DNA from 2 places in the Paenibacillus sp. FSL H8-0261 genome. Region 2 is predicted to be linked to the other one. Evidence: riboswitches for the same ligand, from Rfam matches in the RefSeq annotation. Region 2 holds a riboswitch; the other holds the start of a gene.
The links. A riboswitch is a leader RNA that binds a small molecule or an ion and turns the genes downstream of it on or off. The one in region 2 is predicted to bind cyclic di-GMP.
Positions count from the first base shown of each region.

Region 1 (8,710 bases), 2.5 Mb from region 2:
CGAAATCTCATGAATCGAATGTTGAAACATACGACAACAATCTTAAAGAAGGAATAGAAACGTTATTAAAATAGAGAATACAGCAAAAAGCGCTGTTCTGTAGAACAGCGCTTTTTGCTCAATATGAAATCGACCTTATTATTCTAGTTCGGCCGGTTTTACAATGGTTGTACCTTTGTTATTCTTGGAATATTTAGCTTCGATTTTCGTGTTGTATGTATCTTTTTCTCCGTCACTTGTCAGTACATAACTCAGATCGACTGTCAGCTTTTCCGTTTGCCAGGTCTTAGTATTGACGAATAATTTCCAAGTTACGCTTTTAGGTTGAACAGTCTCTCCATCCCAGAGGTTCTCCTGGTCATAGAGTTTGATTATTCCCTTAGCTGCTGTCGGATCAGTTACCGTGAACTGCAGGACAGTCTGTGCGCCAGCAGTGCTGACTTTCATAGATTTTTTATAATTTTTAACCGAATCAAGCATGGAAACAGGATCGTATTGACCTTTGGAGTAAAAAGAATCCCACTCCATCTTCTCCAGTGCAATCCAATACTGTGCATCGGGATCGATTGGCTCGCCGTCATCGTCGTAACCTTCATCTTCAGATTCATCGATCAGTTCACTTCCGTCTACAAGATAGTAAAACTCCTTGTCATTGGCATATAGACTGTACGATGTTTCTAAAAGACTACTATCAACGGTGCCAGCTGCAGCAAAATTCGGCAGTCGATTAATATCCAGCTTCAGTGTGTTAGTGTTGCTGATACGTACCCCACCGCTCTGAATATCCTGTTTTTTGATCACATCTAAGTGAAAATTCTTTATTGCTTTAGAGGCCGCCGTTACTTTGCTAATCATTTGATCCGCGGTTACTGCTGTTGTGGTAGCTGCAGACACGACTTCAGGATTAGACATCCATCCGATCGTTCCGGACAGCAATAAAGCACCTACTGCCAAACTAGTGCCTATTGTTTTGAAAAAACTTTTCATGTACTTCCCCTTTCAGCCCCTTGCGATAATGTAACGCCGTATAGATCGAAATAATAAAAGAGCTCAAAATAGACTACATATTCTTAGAGCTATCCTTTATGCTTCATAAGACATCCCTATGGCGGCCTGGCGATCATTTCCTTCTGTAGAAAGGCTTTAGACCCATGGCTTTGTGTCATCATCTTTCGATGATTTTACCTTTAACGCGGACATTCAATTAGTTTTAATTAGCTTACGGACGCATGTCCCACCGCTAATTTTATCATGGTTATAATTACCTGTAAACGACTTATCTTCCATTCAAATTCGCTATGATGCTCAGAAGAAATACTTCACTCAAAATGAAAAATGAACGATTACATACGCTTATAAGTCTTATTAATGAGAACAGCAAAGACAGGGGGTGCAGCAAAATGTGTGACCGAGAAATTTTCGAGCTCTATAAAGAACAAGTATATTATTTTTGTTACTACTTAATGAAAAATCAGGCAGATGCAGAGGATATTTGCCAAGAGGTATTTGTAAAGGTTATCTTAGCGGATAAGTCTAAGGTAAGAAACTTGAAATCTTGGATTTTACGAATTGCTTCGAATGAGTGCCACAGTGTGATTAAAAGGCGTAAGACGGGGTGGATGAAAGAAGTACGTAATTATTTACTATCCAGGTCTGAGGAATCAAACCCTGTAGAAAAACGGTTGGATCGACAGGAAACTAAAAAAGAATTACAAGGGTTATACAGTCAGCTTCCCGACAAAATCAGAATGGTAGTAGTCCTTCGTTTTATAAACGAATTGACTGTACCCGAGATCTCTAAAGTTATGAGCATACCCGAAGGAACTGTAAAATCCAGACTGAACAAGGGACTTAAAATACTAAATAGAATGGGTGGAACTCAACTAAAGGAGCTGAGTAGTAATGAATCTGTATATTGAAAAAGATAGACATATTCCCCGACCGGATTATGATTTGATGTGGACTACCATTGAACAAGAAGCATATAAACGTCAAAGAAATCTGAATGCCTCCCAGAATACTCCTAGGCCTAATAAAAAGGTTGTTCCTATCAGCATCGTCTTCTCTTGCCTCTTACTTGTCGCCATTCCTGTATTCGCTAGTATGACGATTAATTGGGATAAAATTGGTGGGCGAAGTGTGAGCAATGCATTAAATAACGGCATCGGTCAACAGTATAATCTTCAAGCTTCCAGTTCAGGAGTAACAATGAATTTGAACGGTGTTGTAACTGACGGAGAAAAAATGAAAATGCTGTTATCACTTGATACTAAATCTGATCTATCCCAATATACTGGATTTGCTACAGAGGAAAACACCATGACTAGTGAATCCGGTGCCAAGGCAAAGGTATACGGTTATTTAGAATACGATCCTGAAAGCCAGAAACTCATTGGAGTATATGAGACACCTGATACATTAAAGGATGATAAAAAGGACTACAAGTTTGAAGCACGGAATCTCATTTTTTACCGTAATCAGAATATTCCCTTACAATCTAATCATCAAGCAGGGGATACAATCGATACTGGAGTTAAGCAATATCCAAGCATTCAAATCGAATCCGTTCGACATGTTTCCAATCAAACCATTATCCGTTACAAAGTCGCTGCATCACCATCTGACTTAGGACGGGGTAATCCACATTTGGTAGTTAGTACTGCAGGTCAAGAGAATGAGGCAATTCCAACCATCATGCCTAACGAAGGATCGGATTTATTTATTGAACAGGTTTTCAATATAACTGAATCAGATTGGAAGGAAGCTAGTCTTCATTTTAGTTACATTGAAGAAGCGAAACGTATTTCAGGTACATGGAAGTTCGATTTTAAAGCAGATGGACAAAAAGCAAGTGAGGCGATTTACACTAAGAAACTGTATAACAGTCCTGAATTTCAAGAAAAGACCGGTATAACCTTAGATCAGCTAGTGGTTACCCCTTTGGATATCCAAATTCTAATAGATGAAAATGATTCGCTTAAAAAAGGAATTGTCCACTATAATACCGCTCAGTTGGTTATAGGTGATAAAACAATCACTGGGGGTTGGAATTTGAAAGGAGATCATTCCGAAAGCTACCAGCATTTATTTCAATTTGAATCTCCGGAATGGTATAACAACTGGTCCGATGTTCCAATGAAACTTATATTAAAGGATGCTGTCATTGAGAAACGTGATACCAGTAAGAATTGGATCACAATAAACAAACCTAAAGAAGAAAAACAGTTCACTTCACTTGATGTCGATGGATTAGACATTGAATTCACGTACTATACTGAAGGCGAAAATTTGATTGTTGAATCATCATCCAAATCTCCTCACTTCAAAAGCGTTAACCAAACTACGTTACGGATTAATGGCAAAGAAGTGGTGCCTGAAATTACACCTAAGGGCATGATATCTACAGGAACTAATATTGATAGCTACAAAGATATTCCTTTCGACGAAAAAATCGAACTGAACCCTGGTATCTATAAATATAGCGCTCCTAGCCGGAACGAGGAAATTAAACTTTAATACAGGAAGTTAATCTATTGTCCCGCCCTTTTTAGTTAATCCTAAGGGCGGGTTATTTTTTGGATAGAATCAATTCTGTTATGTATCTCTTTTATTTCCTTCATAACAAAAAAAGCATAGAACGGACTCAAGTCCGCCTTATGCTTTCCATTATTAGGATAAACAATATTTAACCAGCGCATCACGCACACCATGCTCATTGTTCGAACCCGTAACAGCATTCGCTGCCGCTTTTACCTCTACAGGAGAATTATCCATCGCCACGCCCATCCCCGCATAGGTAAGCATAGAAATATCATTAAAATAATTACCGATTGAGAGGACTTCTTCTTGCGGAATTCCCAACTTCACAGCGAGATTTCTTAATGCGTTTCCCTTAGAAGATTCGGGATGCATCAAATCAACGAAAAATTCACCACTCCGCAAAATATTGTACTCAGGAGCCCAAGTACGCCATTCACGTTCAGCTTCGTCAAGGATTTCTGGCTGTGTAAATACAGTAAACTTAACAACCGGTTCACGGAAATCTTCCCATGCGGGCAGCGTCGCTGGCACAATACGGAAGTGCTCATACATATAATTAGCTTCTTTAGTCAGATTCTCTACATTATCAACATACATATCAAAAGCAGTATTCACATCATAATGAATATTGTGCTTACGGCAATAGTCAATATAGGGGTCAAGACCACGTGCATCCATACCATATTGGTGCAGCACTTCTCGATCTTCCACTCGTACCGTCGCTGCTCCATTGTGACCAAGCACGTAACCAGTCAGCCCCATTTCCTCCATGAAAGGAATCGAGTTCTGTGGACTGCGTCCCGTACACAATACGATTTGACCGCCAAGACGTGTAACCTCAGCAATAGCTTCCTTATTCTCAGAGCTTAAGTGGTGATCATCATTTAATAGCGTACCGTCCACATCTAGTGCAATCAGTTTGTATCTCATACTCCACCATCCTTGTCTTTCTTTTTCTATATATAATTGAACTTGAGGCTTTTTGTGTTAAGTGTCAGTCGCAACTATGGTGAATGTTTGGACTTCCAGCCGCTGTTGTTTCCAGATTTCTTAATTTATACCGTTTAAAAGCGGATGAAATCCGGAAACAAAGGCGGTCGCTATCGCTCTTACAGTTCCAAAATTCCCCTCCGTCTCTCCCTTCTCTTATCCCAAGTTTCCAAATTCAATATATATATATCAATTTATATATCATTTTCTCTACTATCCTTCTGACCCATCTGCGCCTAAGAGTGCCAGTTCCTCTAACGTCAGTTCCCGACAAGCTCCAAGCGGCAGACTTTCATCCAGCTTCAATTCTCCCATAGATACACGTTTCAGAAAAGTGACTTTTTTGCCTACCGCCTGAAACATACGCTTCACCTGATGAAATTTCCCCTCAGTGATGATAAGTGAAATATGGGAAATCACTTTGCTGCCGCGCTCTCTTCCAAGAATGGTTAAGTGTGCAGGTAAAGTAACGTAGCCATCTTCCAGCTCCACCCCTGCTGCAAAAGCCGCGACATCATCCGCGTCTACATCGCCCTCGATGGTTGCCTCGTACGTTTTCGGGACATGCTTACGTGGCGACAGCAATTCATGGGCAAGCTTTCCATCATTAGTGATCAGCAGCAGTCCCACAGTATCCTTATCTAGCCTTCCTACAGGAAACGGTTCAAACTGTGCATATTCGTGCTTTAAAAGATCCAAAACCGTCCGATCCCACTTGTCCTCCGTAGCTGACAGGACACCCGGGGGTTTGTTCATCATAAGATATATGAATTCACGGTAGGTAACACCCTCTCCCCCTACCTCTATTTTATCGGCATAAGGATCCACATGGAACCCACTATCTTTTACCACGGTCCCGTTCACCAATATTAAGCCTTGTTTAGCTTGTTTACGGATATCACTGCGCGACCCCACTCCAATATGGGACAACACTTTATCTAATCGTTGTTTTTTGGCGGGCTTACCTGATTGGCTCATTGCTACATCCACCTCCAGCCTGCGGGATATTCGTTCTTGAGTATGCCATCCTGCCACTTACCCCAGCCTGCGCTGTAGCCATCAATGCAGACCAGAACGTATCCCTTTTGGGCACTTCCTATTCTAATAGAGAGACGTTCTTGAGAAATCGACAACGTCTCTCCTTTAAGATAGGAAATAGCTTCATTATTCGTACTGGAGAGTGAGACACTCCGGCAGCTTTCTTCCGGATGCAAAGCTGTAGCCATTGGATGCCCTGGAATAAATCTTCCGTTACGGATTTGTCCTACATACCATCCCGGGCGGATCGTCTTTAATCCATTTAGTCTTTCCTTAGGAAGTGGAGAAATGTACAGATGGTCACCGAACAGAACCGGATATCCTTGCGGTTCCCAACCAAGCTGATCTCGCACAAAATTTCCATACGCAGTCAAAGCTTGCTCGTCACCTGAAACTTGCCGACCACGGTCAGCGCCACCAGTAGGTTTGTGAGAGGGTTTCCCTTCTTTGCCCCGTCTTCCTTCTGATTTATTGGATGATTTAACGTGTGCTGCACTTTTTGGAGTAGTAGTTCTTGCTCTTGCAGATTCGTTTAACTTGACCTCTAAGTGATCACGTTCCTCCATTGAGCGCTTAGTTCCCCCATGTTGCAATACAGCCATGAAATGTCCTTCGCCTTTCACCTTATGCGGCCACAGTCTTGCTGTACCTGAGAGTTCTCCGAAGCCAGGAGCGAATGAGCCTGTACCTCCTACCGCTACCACTGAGAACTGTGGATGTTCAGAAATAAACTCCGCTATAATTTCCTCATTTTCTTCTGTAGCAAAGGTACAGGTGGAATAGACAAGTGTACCTCCCGGTGCCAATGCTGTTGCAGCAGAACGTAAAATATCCCGCTGCATGGAAGCATATTTGGCAGGTGTACCTGAATCCCACTGCTTCACCATGTCTTCATCTTTACGGAACATCCCTTCACCAGAGCAGGGAGCATCAATCAAGATCTTGTCAAAAAAAAGCGGGAATGCAGCCGCGATATGATCTGGACTTTCGTTCAAAACAATACCATTACGAACCCCATACAGCTCCAGATTTTTAGCTAGAGCTTTAGTCCGTTCTGGATGAAGATCATTACTAACCAGCAATCCTTCACCTAACAGCTTGGCTGAAATCTGCGTAGATTTCCCCCCAGGGGCGGCACATAAATCAAGTACACGATCACCTGGTTCAATATTAAGCAATTCCACAGGTGCCATCGCACTCGGCTCTTGAATGTAATACAAACCTGCGTGGTAGTGAGGATGTTTACCAGGTCTAGCCCCATTCTCTGTATAAAATCCTGTCGGACACCAAGGAATGGGTTCCAGTCCTAAAGTAGAAAGAGCCTTTAAGCTCTCCACGGAAATCTTCAAGGTGTTAACACGGACGCCTCCGTATGGGGTTTCCTTATAAGAATCCGCAAATTGATTATAATCTGTTCCCAGCATGTCCATCATACGCTCGCTGAAAGAACTGGGCAATTGTGCCGCCATGATGCCGTCCTCCTGATAGTATTGCAAAAATTTAGGTGTTTAAAGATTCAAGGAACACCCCTACGGGTGTCCCTTATACAATACTCATATATAGAGGATCTTTTACTTACGATGAAAGGATGTCGGTCTCTGAGGACCACGTCGTTGAGGGTTATTCGGTGTGATAGCTACAGCTGCATTCTCCACTTGGTCCGCTAGACTCGGATCAACAATCTCTATGGTCAGATCGTAATAAGAAAATGGCCGCTCATCATATGATGCTAAGCGCCGAACATAATCTTTCACTTCCTCCACGAGTTTCGCCAGATTAATGCCGAGTGTCGCTGCTGGATATTCCTCCAGTTTGGCAGAAGCACCACTCAGCATAATAGCTGCACCGCGCACATTCTGATTGCGAAAATGGTATAACCCTACCGCTACTTGGAGAAGTGCTTTGTACAAAGGATTTCGTTCCTGGGCAAGCCACAGTTCTTCGAGTACCTCGTGACATTCGAAATAATCCCTGTCACGATTAAAGTACACTAGGTATTCCAAGTACAATGGTTCATAAGCCATCCGGCAAACTATCCTTTTTAGCTGCGGAAAGAAGTCCCCGCACATGATCTAGAAGTTCCTTCATCGCTTCCATATCCTGAACCTGCCATATTTCGTTAAAGCGAGCCTGCGTATCTATAGCCTCATTCACCAAGTGATAGAAATACAATTGATGAATGGCCTTGAGAATCTGAGTGGTCATATTCGAGTTTTCCTCGAATGTCTTCTGTGCTTCCAGAATCTCTTCCCGAATACTGGACATTTCACTGTCGAGGATCGATGCTGCTTCAGCTGCCGTCTTTAGTCGAACACGCATTTCATCGGGTAGACTCTCCCGATATTTATAGTTCAGGGAATGCTCTATGGTAGCCCAGAAATTCATAGCTAGCGTACGAATTTGGATCTCCGCGAGCACAATTTTCTGGCCAAGCGCTGTTTGCACAGGATATTTAATAATCATATGGAAGCTGCGGTAGCCGCTCTCTTTATAATTAGTGATGTAATCCTTCTCATAGAGTACTTCAAGATCCTTACGGGCCCGGATATATTCGGCCACTCTGCGGATATCCTCCACGAATTGGCACATGATCCGAATTCCTGCAATGTCTTCAATCCCCGTCTCCAGATCTTCCATCTTCACATTCAGCCGTTTAGCCTTTTCCAGAATGCTTGACAGCCGCTTTACACGCCCCGTTACGAATTCTATCGGCGTGTATTCCTCTCTTTTCTTCAACTCCGAACGCATTGTTTTGAATTTAACTTTCAATTCTTCCACAGTCTGTTCATATGGAAGCAAAAAAGTTCCCCAGTCCCTGCCGTCCATCGCCTTCGTCCTCCTGTCCTTTCGTCTCCTTCAGTGATGATCAGCGCCCACTGCTTCAGAGATATGACTGAATCCATCCCGCCGTAATAGCTGCCGTAATCCGGCATGCAATTTGCGGTTAACCTCCGGTCCTTCGTAGATGAGAGCTGTATAAATTTCGACCAGACTTGCACCTGCTCTTATCTTGTCATACGCATCCTGACTGGTGAAAATGCCGCCTGATCCTATGATCGGCATCTTTCCTTCCGTCTGGCGATAAATACTGCGAATGATCTCCGTTGAGCGGTCCCGCAGCGGTTTGCCGCTTAAGCCCCCC
Region 1 covers NZ_CP150297.1:2,369,875-2,378,584, reverse strand. Annotated here, with positions in the region: gene MHI27_RS10220 (CapA family protein) at 1-57, shown strand, start outside; gene MHI27_RS10215 (DUF6612 family protein) at 139-987, opposite strand; cyclic di-GMP riboswitch class I at 1,105-1,196, opposite strand; gene MHI27_RS10210 (RNA polymerase sigma factor) at 1,401-1,919, shown strand; gene MHI27_RS10205 (DUF4179 domain-containing protein) at 1,903-3,516, shown strand; gene MHI27_RS10200 (Cof-type HAD-IIB family hydrolase) at 3,670-4,470, opposite strand; gene MHI27_RS10195 (pseudouridine synthase) at 4,744-5,508, opposite strand; gene MHI27_RS10190 (RsmB/NOP family class I SAM-dependent RNA methyltransferase) at 5,511-7,037, opposite strand; gene MHI27_RS10185 (DUF309 domain-containing protein) at 7,140-7,592, opposite strand; gene MHI27_RS10180 (GTP pyrophosphokinase family protein) at 7,582-8,394, opposite strand; gene MHI27_RS10175 (quinone-dependent dihydroorotate dehydrogenase) at 8,425-8,710, opposite strand, start outside.
Region 1: another riboswitch for cyclic di-GMP. It lies ahead of MHI27_RS10215 (DUF6612 family protein); the one in region 2 lies ahead of MHI27_RS21695 (thiamine pyrophosphate-binding protein).

Region 2 (8,710 bases):
TGGACATACTTGTCTTGAACCCGGCAGTGCCAAAAACACATATGGAACTGGATGCTTTATTCTGATGAATACAGGTACAGAAGCTGTAGTCTCCAGTCATGGGTTGTTGACCACTGTAGCTTGGGGAATGGGGGATGAGCTCTATTATGCACTCGAGGGCAGTGTGTTTGTAGCCGGAGCGGCTGTACAATGGCTTCAGGAGGGGTTAGGACTCATAACGGAGCCGGCAGGCTCGGAAGACAAAGCGCGGGAAGTAGAGGACAGTGAAGGGGTTGTCGTCGTACCTGCTTTTACTGGACTAGGTGCCCCTTATTGGGATATGTATGCACGTGGAGCAGTCTTCGGTCTAACTAGAGGAACCACCTCGGGGCATTTGGTAAGAGCAACGTTAGAGTCATTAGCATTTCAGTCTAGAGATGTAATTGGGGCGATGGAAAAAGATGCAGGCATGCCATTGACCGGACTTCGTGTAGATGGTGGAGCGGTTCGTAATGATTTGCTGATGCAGTTTCAGTCTGATATCCTCGGTAGTGAAGTTACTCGAACTACATATGCGGAGACGACTGCGCTGGGAGCAGCACTTCTGGCTGGATTAACCTCAGGAGTTTGGACAAGAGAGCAGCTAGAAAGCTTTAACAAAGCTGAGAGGGTCTTTTCGCCTGTAATGGGTATAGATGAGCGTGAACGACGTTACAACGCCTGGAAAGACGCTGTAGCGCGTACCATGGGCTGGGAAAAACATGAAAGATATCAGTGATCAGGGAGATGCATATGTCTATGTTTAATGGAACAGAATCTGATCTACCGAGTGGACTATCTAAGCCTGCACTTCGAGCACTTCATGGTGCTGGGTATACACAGATTCACCAAATCAGTAAGCTCACTGAGTCAGAGCTTCTGCAGCTCCATGGGATGGGACCAAAAGGGATTGATGTACTACGGCGTGCGCTCACTGAAAAGGGGTTATCCTTTGCCAGCGAGTCCTAAAGAACAGATCAACCTAAAAAGCGGCAAGCTAAGGATAATCCTTGGCCTGCCGCTTTTTAGGTTGTAACGCTTAATATTCAATAACAAATGCAACGTTTTGCCATCCAGCGCCCACTGTCCAGAACAGAACTTTATCTCCGCGTTCGATCTTTCCTGTAGTAATAGCTTTGTGTAGAGCGATAAACGGGCTACTGGTTGAGGTGTACCCGAATTCATCACCTATGTAAACCGCAACCTCACGATCAATACCCACTTTTTCACAAACACCAACGATATTAGGCAGTGAAAGCTGTGAGAAACAGGCCGCTTTAATAGATTCAGGCGCTATGTTGTTATCAGATAGAAGCGTGCGAATCGATTCAGAAGCAGCATCTACGCAAATGGAATCATCAAATGGAATGAACTTCACATTGAATTCTCCAGCCGCTACGCCTTTTCTACCCAGATTAGCCAAGCCTTCAGCCGGGAACATGGAGTTGCCATAAACGCATGTGTCTGTTTGATAGACAGAATCAATGAAGCCTACCGCATTATCATCGCGCACAAGAAGGACTGCCGCAGCTGCATCACCGAAGTTAGCATAATAGACTGGATCATTCTTATCTGCATGAGGTGCTACATAATCGGATCCGATGACCAAAGCACGTTTAATTCTAGGATTGGCTTGCATTTGACGGCTCACCTGTTCTACGGAAGCAGTCATACCTGCACAGTTAGCGTTGCTATCTATACAAATTGTATGGGATGCGCCGTTAATTAAACGGTGAATCATTAAAGAGTTAGTAGGAAAGATATATTCAGGAGTTTGACTTGCATAGGCAATAAGATCGATATCAGCGCCAGTGAGACCATTTTTATCCAACACATTACTGGCAGCCTCAAAAGCCATCGTAAGAGAATTTTCTTCCTCATTCTTAATGCTATAGCGCGTATCACGACCTAAAGTGGTCAGTAGACCTCGGATATCAATACCCTTTTCGTCAAAATGCTTAATAAAAAAGTCGTTACCAACTTTATTACTAGGATGATAGATATCAATGTCTTGAATACGAATTCCGGTCATATGAATGAATCCTCCTGAAAAACTCTATAGTTTTTTTAGTTATAAGAAGAATTAAGCTGTAACGGTGGAAATGATCTCGATGTTATCTAGTCCTGCTTTACGACCCAGACGAGCAAGCTGCATTTTAAGAATTGGGTTATTCTCAAGGGTTAGATTTACTTTTACAAATCCATCATTCTTAAACATTACGAAGCAACCTTCCAAAAGAGGTACAACATCAGGTGCAGTTACGTTTAGCTTTCTGCAGTCGATTTGTAATTCATAGTCTGCTGGAGTGATAGGATTAATAGTTTGTTGATAAGCTTGGATAGATTTCAGACCATCTTCTTCAGAAAATGTTCCTTCCAGCTCAATATTGATCACTTTTTTAGTAGTGTCTGTCTTTAAAATAAACTGTCCCACGTTAACATCTCTCCCGATATTTTAATTTACTGAAAATAGTTACTTTATTTCTTCAATCGTTTCGAGAAGAATATTAAAAGCGGTGATGATTCTAGGTGCCCCTATAGCGGGTACTAAGTGTAATAGAATACCTTTGAGTTGTTCTACAGTAACTCCCACACGAAGAGCCATGACATAATGAACACCCAATTGATCAAACTGACCCATCGAAATCAGGGCAGAGATAACTGCGATTTCCTTCCAGTCAGCTTCGATTGTGTTGCGTTGAAAAATATCGCCGTAGGCATTCCCCATAATAAATTCAGCCAAATCGGGGAAATGTTCTTTAATCGGAGCCAGTGCTTTAGCTCCGTAGTCTCCAGAGAGATTCGTGAAGTGGTTCAGACCACTGTTTACATTGTCTTTCATAAGTGACCTCCTAATTTAGGTTCAAAGTACGGTGAGCAGTCGGAGGGACCTCATCACGGTCTGTTAGCAGTTCAATGACGGCAACACGGTTGATGGCAACAGCGTCCTTGATGGCTGTTTCGAACTCCTCCGCTGTCTCACATTTGTAACCCTTAGCGCCTAGTGATTCTGCGAATTTCACAGCATCCATAGGGACTTCGTAGATAGTTCCGTCAATACGTCCTGTAGTTTTTTCCATACCTTTTAGAGCCATATCTAGCTGTTTATTATTCACAACAATGAATATGACAGGAATATCCTTGCAGACAGCAGCGTTAATCTCTGCGCCTAGCATCATAAAGCAGCCATCTCCTGTAATGCAGAAGATCGTTTCTTCTGGAGCAGCAACCTTTGCACCAATCGCCATTCCGATGGAATTACCCATACAAGCAAAGTAAGCATCGAAAACAAAACTGCCCGGTTTCTTAACCTTGTACCATTTCGCAGCATGGAAACCGTGACTTCCATCATCAACAAAGACTGTGCTGTTATAAGGAATCAAATCACTCATCGTACTCAAGACCGATGCAAGTGAAAGGTTTGGTAAAATCGGAGGCTCTTCGGTATAATCGGAATTTGTCGGTGCTTCGCGTTTTGTGATGTTGTTCGTGTCAATATTATTGAGATAGTAAACTAGATTGTCGCGTAGATCTCCAGTCACTGGAATCGTTTTAGAGAACAATATTTTTCCGACAAAAGTCGGATCGCTATCAAACTGAATTAATGTTGCAGGATGATTTTCCCTTTTAAGATTACAAATAGTCATATCACTTAAACGTGACCCGAGAACGATAAATAGATCACTTTGATTCAGCAAGTCATCCCCATGGGTACAACCGCCTACTCCAATTGGACCGTGATAGAGTGAATGATCCCAAGCTATAGCCCCTTTACCACCTGGAGATGTAACTACAGGAATATTAAATGTTTCCGCTAATTGAATTAGCTCACTATGTGCTCCTGAGCGGTTAACGCCCTTACCTGCGATAATTATTGGATTCTTAGAGTTATTTATAGCATCAAGTACACGGTCGATATTAGCATGGCTAACCAGTGATTCGCGTTCAGGGATTACAATATTACATTCCTCTAGCAATTCCGTTTGTACATCAAAAGGAATACAAAGGTGAACTGGACCACGATTACCGCTCAAAGCAATGGATATGGCATGATTAAAGATTGTGTTAAAGTGATCTCCACGTTCAATAAGCTTGCTATATAAGGTGGCAGGTCTAAACATATCAGCTAAATCAGCTAGAAAAGAGGTAGAGTCCTGACATTGGGGAATTCCAAGCTCTTTAATAGATTGATGGCCAGTAATAAATAGGACAGGTAGGTTGTTAGCCTTAGCATGTGCTGCTGCAGTTAATAGGTTTGTTCCACCAGGACCTGAAGTACCAAAAGCTACACCTAGTTTTCCAGTTTTAAGCGCATACCCGGCTGCTTCGAAGCCGGAACTGGACTCATGTCTCCCAGGAATAAATTCAATACCGTAATCTACCATTTTAAGAACAATAGGACAAATGGATTTCCCAATAATACCAAAGGAATGGGTAACACCTAGGTTCCGTAGTGCTTCCGACATGTAATCTGCGACTGTCTTCAAAAAATACACCTCACAAGTTGATTGTTATTTTAAAATCAAACATTAGAAAACCTGTGCTCTGAATTAGGGCACAGGTTGGTGGCATAAATCGCCATAGAGACTGAACAATAGTTCAGTCGTCTTGGTTTTCTGCAACCTGGCAGTCATGGCCTCTGATTAAAAATGAGGCTGTAGATCCATGGTTTTGCGTCATCCTCTTTCGAAGATTTTGCCAATATTAATTTTAAAATTTATAAGAAGAATTTTCCTTTACAATATATTCCTAGAGTACCTTTGTCAATATATTTTCGCAAATTAACTCGAATTTTGACGAAAGTCTTGTCCAACCTATGAAATAATAGATATAAAAAAACTCCCCCTAAGTCAAAACTTAGGAGGAGTTTTTGGACTTGTTTATATGATTTGCAAGTGACTTAAAACTTGAAAATATGGATAGTCTTCTGTAGATTAAACACAGCCTGTGTCATTTTCTCAGTTTCTTCAGCGACGGACTGCAGGGCATTAATTTGTTCATTCATAGCGGCGGATACTTCCTCGGTGCCGGCAGCGGTTTGCTGTGTGATTGCAGAGATATTCTCTATTGCACTTGAGATTTTCAAGGCACTTTCCAACATCAGATCACTTTCAGCAGAGAAGGAAGAGATTTGCTCGGTAATATACTGCACACTTTGCACAATTTGAGCAAAGATATGAGCAGATTGAGTGATCATCTCATTCTGTACCTGTACGACTTCTTCGTTGATAGCGATATTGTCAATCGCTTGTTTGATATCAGTTTCGATGCTCCGAACTAAGCCAAAGACTTCCTTCGTTGAAGCCGTTGATTCTTCGGCAAGTTTACGAACCTCCTGTGCGACTACAGCAAATCCTCGACCATGCTCCCCGGCGCGTGCTGCTTCGATGGAGGCATTCAGCGATAAGAGGTTGGTCTGTTCAGCGATCTCTGTGATGGTTTTTGTAATCATCGTAATTCCGCGAGCATTATGAGACAGGGCTTCGATAGTATCAGCTACTTTTTGAGTAGCCTGGATGTTTTTGCGCATGCCTTCAGCTTGAGTATCAACGGACTGCCGTCCTTGTTCAACTAGTTCTAATGTATGTATTGAACGTCTGTTCATTTCTTTCGTTGAGTTCGTATAATTGGATACTTTATTCTCAATATCTTTAATGGATTCTGTCATTTCAGCGATATCCGTAGATATTTCATTTGCACCAAGAGCTAGCTCGTTAGACGAAGAGGCTACCTGTGCCATGACAATTTTCAAATTCTGATTCTTATCTTCGATTCCACGGCTTGCATCCATAACTTGACGAGTGATTTGTGATGCTTCTGTCAAAATCTTCTTGAGCTTGTCAATCATAGTATTAAAGGAACGACTTACGTCCCCCATAGAGCCGTTCTCATCGGCTCTACTAGTAAAATCCCCTTTTGAAATACTATGAGATACATTCGCGATGTCATCAAATGAAGATGTAAGCGTTCTCTCGATAAAGCGGGCCACGGGGAAAGTTAGAGCAGCAAGAACTACGATTAGAACAATACCCAAAATAATGTTGCCTAAGATCATAAAAGTAACTAAAACAGGAATGGCAAATAGTGCGGCAACGAGGTAACATCCGGCAACAATTCTTTGTTTTAACGGAAGTTTATGCATCCAGTTCATTGGTATAATGTCCTCCTTATTAATATTATGTATTGGTGTTATTATATGGGATTTAAAGGTGATTGGTCTATAGTAAGAACTGACATAAATCTTCTTTTCGGAGTAGTTCTTTAGATTTCGTGTCAAAAATCCTCATAAATAGCGGAAATTTTTGCGATAGCAGACTTTACCATCTCTAAAAGTTCTTGCGGTGAAAGTACAATAACCGAGGGACTAAAAGAAAGGATTATCCGGCAGGCCGACTCGATCGTATTAAATTCGGCATCTACGTTTACCCACTCTGCTTTGCTAGTTGGCTCTATCAATTGGACAGAGACGAATCTTTCTCGCTGTAATTCTTTTAAGACAGAGGTTCTAACCCTTAGCTTTACTTGATACTTTGGCAGTGCTGCTTTAAAGGCCGTGGTGGACTCTTCCCAGTACTGTTTTAAATCAAAGTCATCAGGTCTTTTAAACCACTCATGTGTCTCCTCAACGTTAACTAATCTGGACACACGAAAGGTCCGTAGTTCATCTTTGCTTTTGGCTACGACATACCATACTCCGCGTTTTGCAACTAACCCAAGAGGTTCAATGAAACGGACCGTTGTCTCGTTGCTCCGGAGATAAGTGATTTTTACTTTGCGGTCCTCCCAAAGTGCTCTCTGCAGTACAGAAAGGAACGGATAAGTCTCATCCGAAGGATGCCAACTGGCGCCATCAATATGAATACGCTCGCTTAGGTAATTTGCTGGGTTACTAAGTCGATGTGAGGATGCAGCCTCTAGTTTGAGAAGAGCGGAAGAGTAGTCGTCTTGTATCCCCAGATCCTTCATTATAGATGCGTCAGCGGACAGAAGCAGTGAACCAATCTCTTGTGGCTTCATTCCCGTTAGGGAGGTTCGGTACCCTTCAGTAAGCATCCAACCTCCTTCACGACCACGTTCAGCTAAAATGGGTATTCCTGAAGCACTTAATGCTTCCATATCACGAAACACAGTTCGTTCTGATACCTCGAGTGTTTGGGCCAATTCTCTAGAAGTCATTTTTCCACGATTTTGCAACAGAAGTAATATTGATAACAAACGGTCGGCTCTCATTAGGCTATTGTACCTCCTCGAATTATTGATTAGACGATCACCATTAATCATTTCTAAATCATGATTATATTATATATGTCAGTTGATGTCATATATACGGGCTATACTTATAAAACGTAAGGAATGTTCACAGAATTTTGAAATCCGAATTCAGGTGGAAAGGGTTGAGGGCTATGACATTGAAAGGGAAAGTCGCATTGGTTACCGGGAGCAGCAGAGGTGCTGGGAGAGGGATCGCTCTAGAACTAGCAAGAAGAGGTGCTTTTGTCTATATTACAGGGAGGACCACAGATGTATCCGTCACAGAGCATATTAAGGGGAGCATAGATAGCGTACTTAGAGAAATAAAAGAGAGTGGAGGTTCTGGTGCGGTAATACGATGTGACCATACGAAGGATCAAGAAACAGAAGCAGTGATCCGCCAGATCGCTGAAGAGCAAGGTCGGCTCGATATCTTAGTTAACAACGTATGGGGAGGCAATGATTTAGCTATCGAGCAGAAGCCTTTTTGGGAGCTGCCTACAGCTCATTGGGACAATATGTTTAATGCCGGTGTGAGAGCACAGATGATCACAAATTATTACGCAATTCCCTTGATGCGCAAGGCAAAAACTGGTGGTCTAATTATCCATACAACCTTCTGGGATCATTATAAATATTTAGGCAACTTTTATTATGATCTTTCTAAAAATGCACTTTTACGTATGGCTTTCGGATTGTCGAAGGAGTTAAAGGATGACGGCATTGCGGTTATGCCACTTTCACCTGGATGGATGAGAACAGAAGCGGTTCTAGAAGCCATGAATACAGATGAGGAACATTGGCAAGAAGTTGAGGAACTGAAAATGAGTGAATCGACGACATATATTGGTCGAGCAGTGACTGCACTAGCCGCTGATCCAGAGGTTATGTCTATGTCCGGTGAGCCACAGCAGGTTGGAAAGCTTGCTGAAAAGTATGGTTTTACTGATATTGATGGAAGGATAATCCCTTCGTTCATAATATAGGAAGAAAGAGATTCGTAAAATATAAGAAAGGCCACTCCAGTACATTCTGGAATGGCCTTTCTATATTATAGATTAAAGAAGGATGATTTCTTCAGCGGTGTTAATTTCTGGTAAACCAGCGAGTTTCACAAGGACTTGCTTAGGAACGGCTTTGTCAACGGTCAGCAGCATGATTGCAGCGCCCCCAACAATTTTACGTCCCACTTGCATGGAAGCGATGTTTACATCGTTCTCACCAAGCAATGTACCCACGAGTCCGATAATCCCTACTTTGTCGTTATGGGATACAAAGATTTGATGACCTTCAGGAGCAATATCAACTGGGAACTTATTCACTTGAACAATCCGTTCTCCGTAACCTTGCAGCAGGGTGCCGGCAACAAGATACTCTTGGTCACGATCAGCTTTTAGAGTAACAGTAATCAGGTTGGTAAAGCCTTTAGTTTTAGAAGCTT
Region 2 covers NZ_CP150297.1:4,857,586-4,866,295, reverse strand. Annotated here, with positions in the region: gene glpK (glycerol kinase GlpK) at 1-757, shown strand, start outside; gene MHI27_RS21715 (DNA-binding protein) at 772-987, shown strand; gene MHI27_RS21710 (3-oxoacyl-[acyl-carrier-protein] synthase III C-terminal domain-containing protein) at 1,058-2,050, opposite strand; gene MHI27_RS21705 (hypothetical protein) at 2,102-2,452, opposite strand; gene MHI27_RS21700 (carboxymuconolactone decarboxylase family protein) at 2,492-2,860, opposite strand; gene MHI27_RS21695 (thiamine pyrophosphate-binding protein) at 2,871-4,514, opposite strand; cyclic di-GMP riboswitch class I at 4,633-4,728, opposite strand; gene MHI27_RS21690 (methyl-accepting chemotaxis protein) at 4,919-6,169, opposite strand; gene MHI27_RS21685 (YafY family protein) at 6,292-7,248, opposite strand; gene MHI27_RS21680 (SDR family NAD(P)-dependent oxidoreductase) at 7,422-8,255, shown strand; gene serA (phosphoglycerate dehydrogenase) at 8,328-8,710, opposite strand, start outside.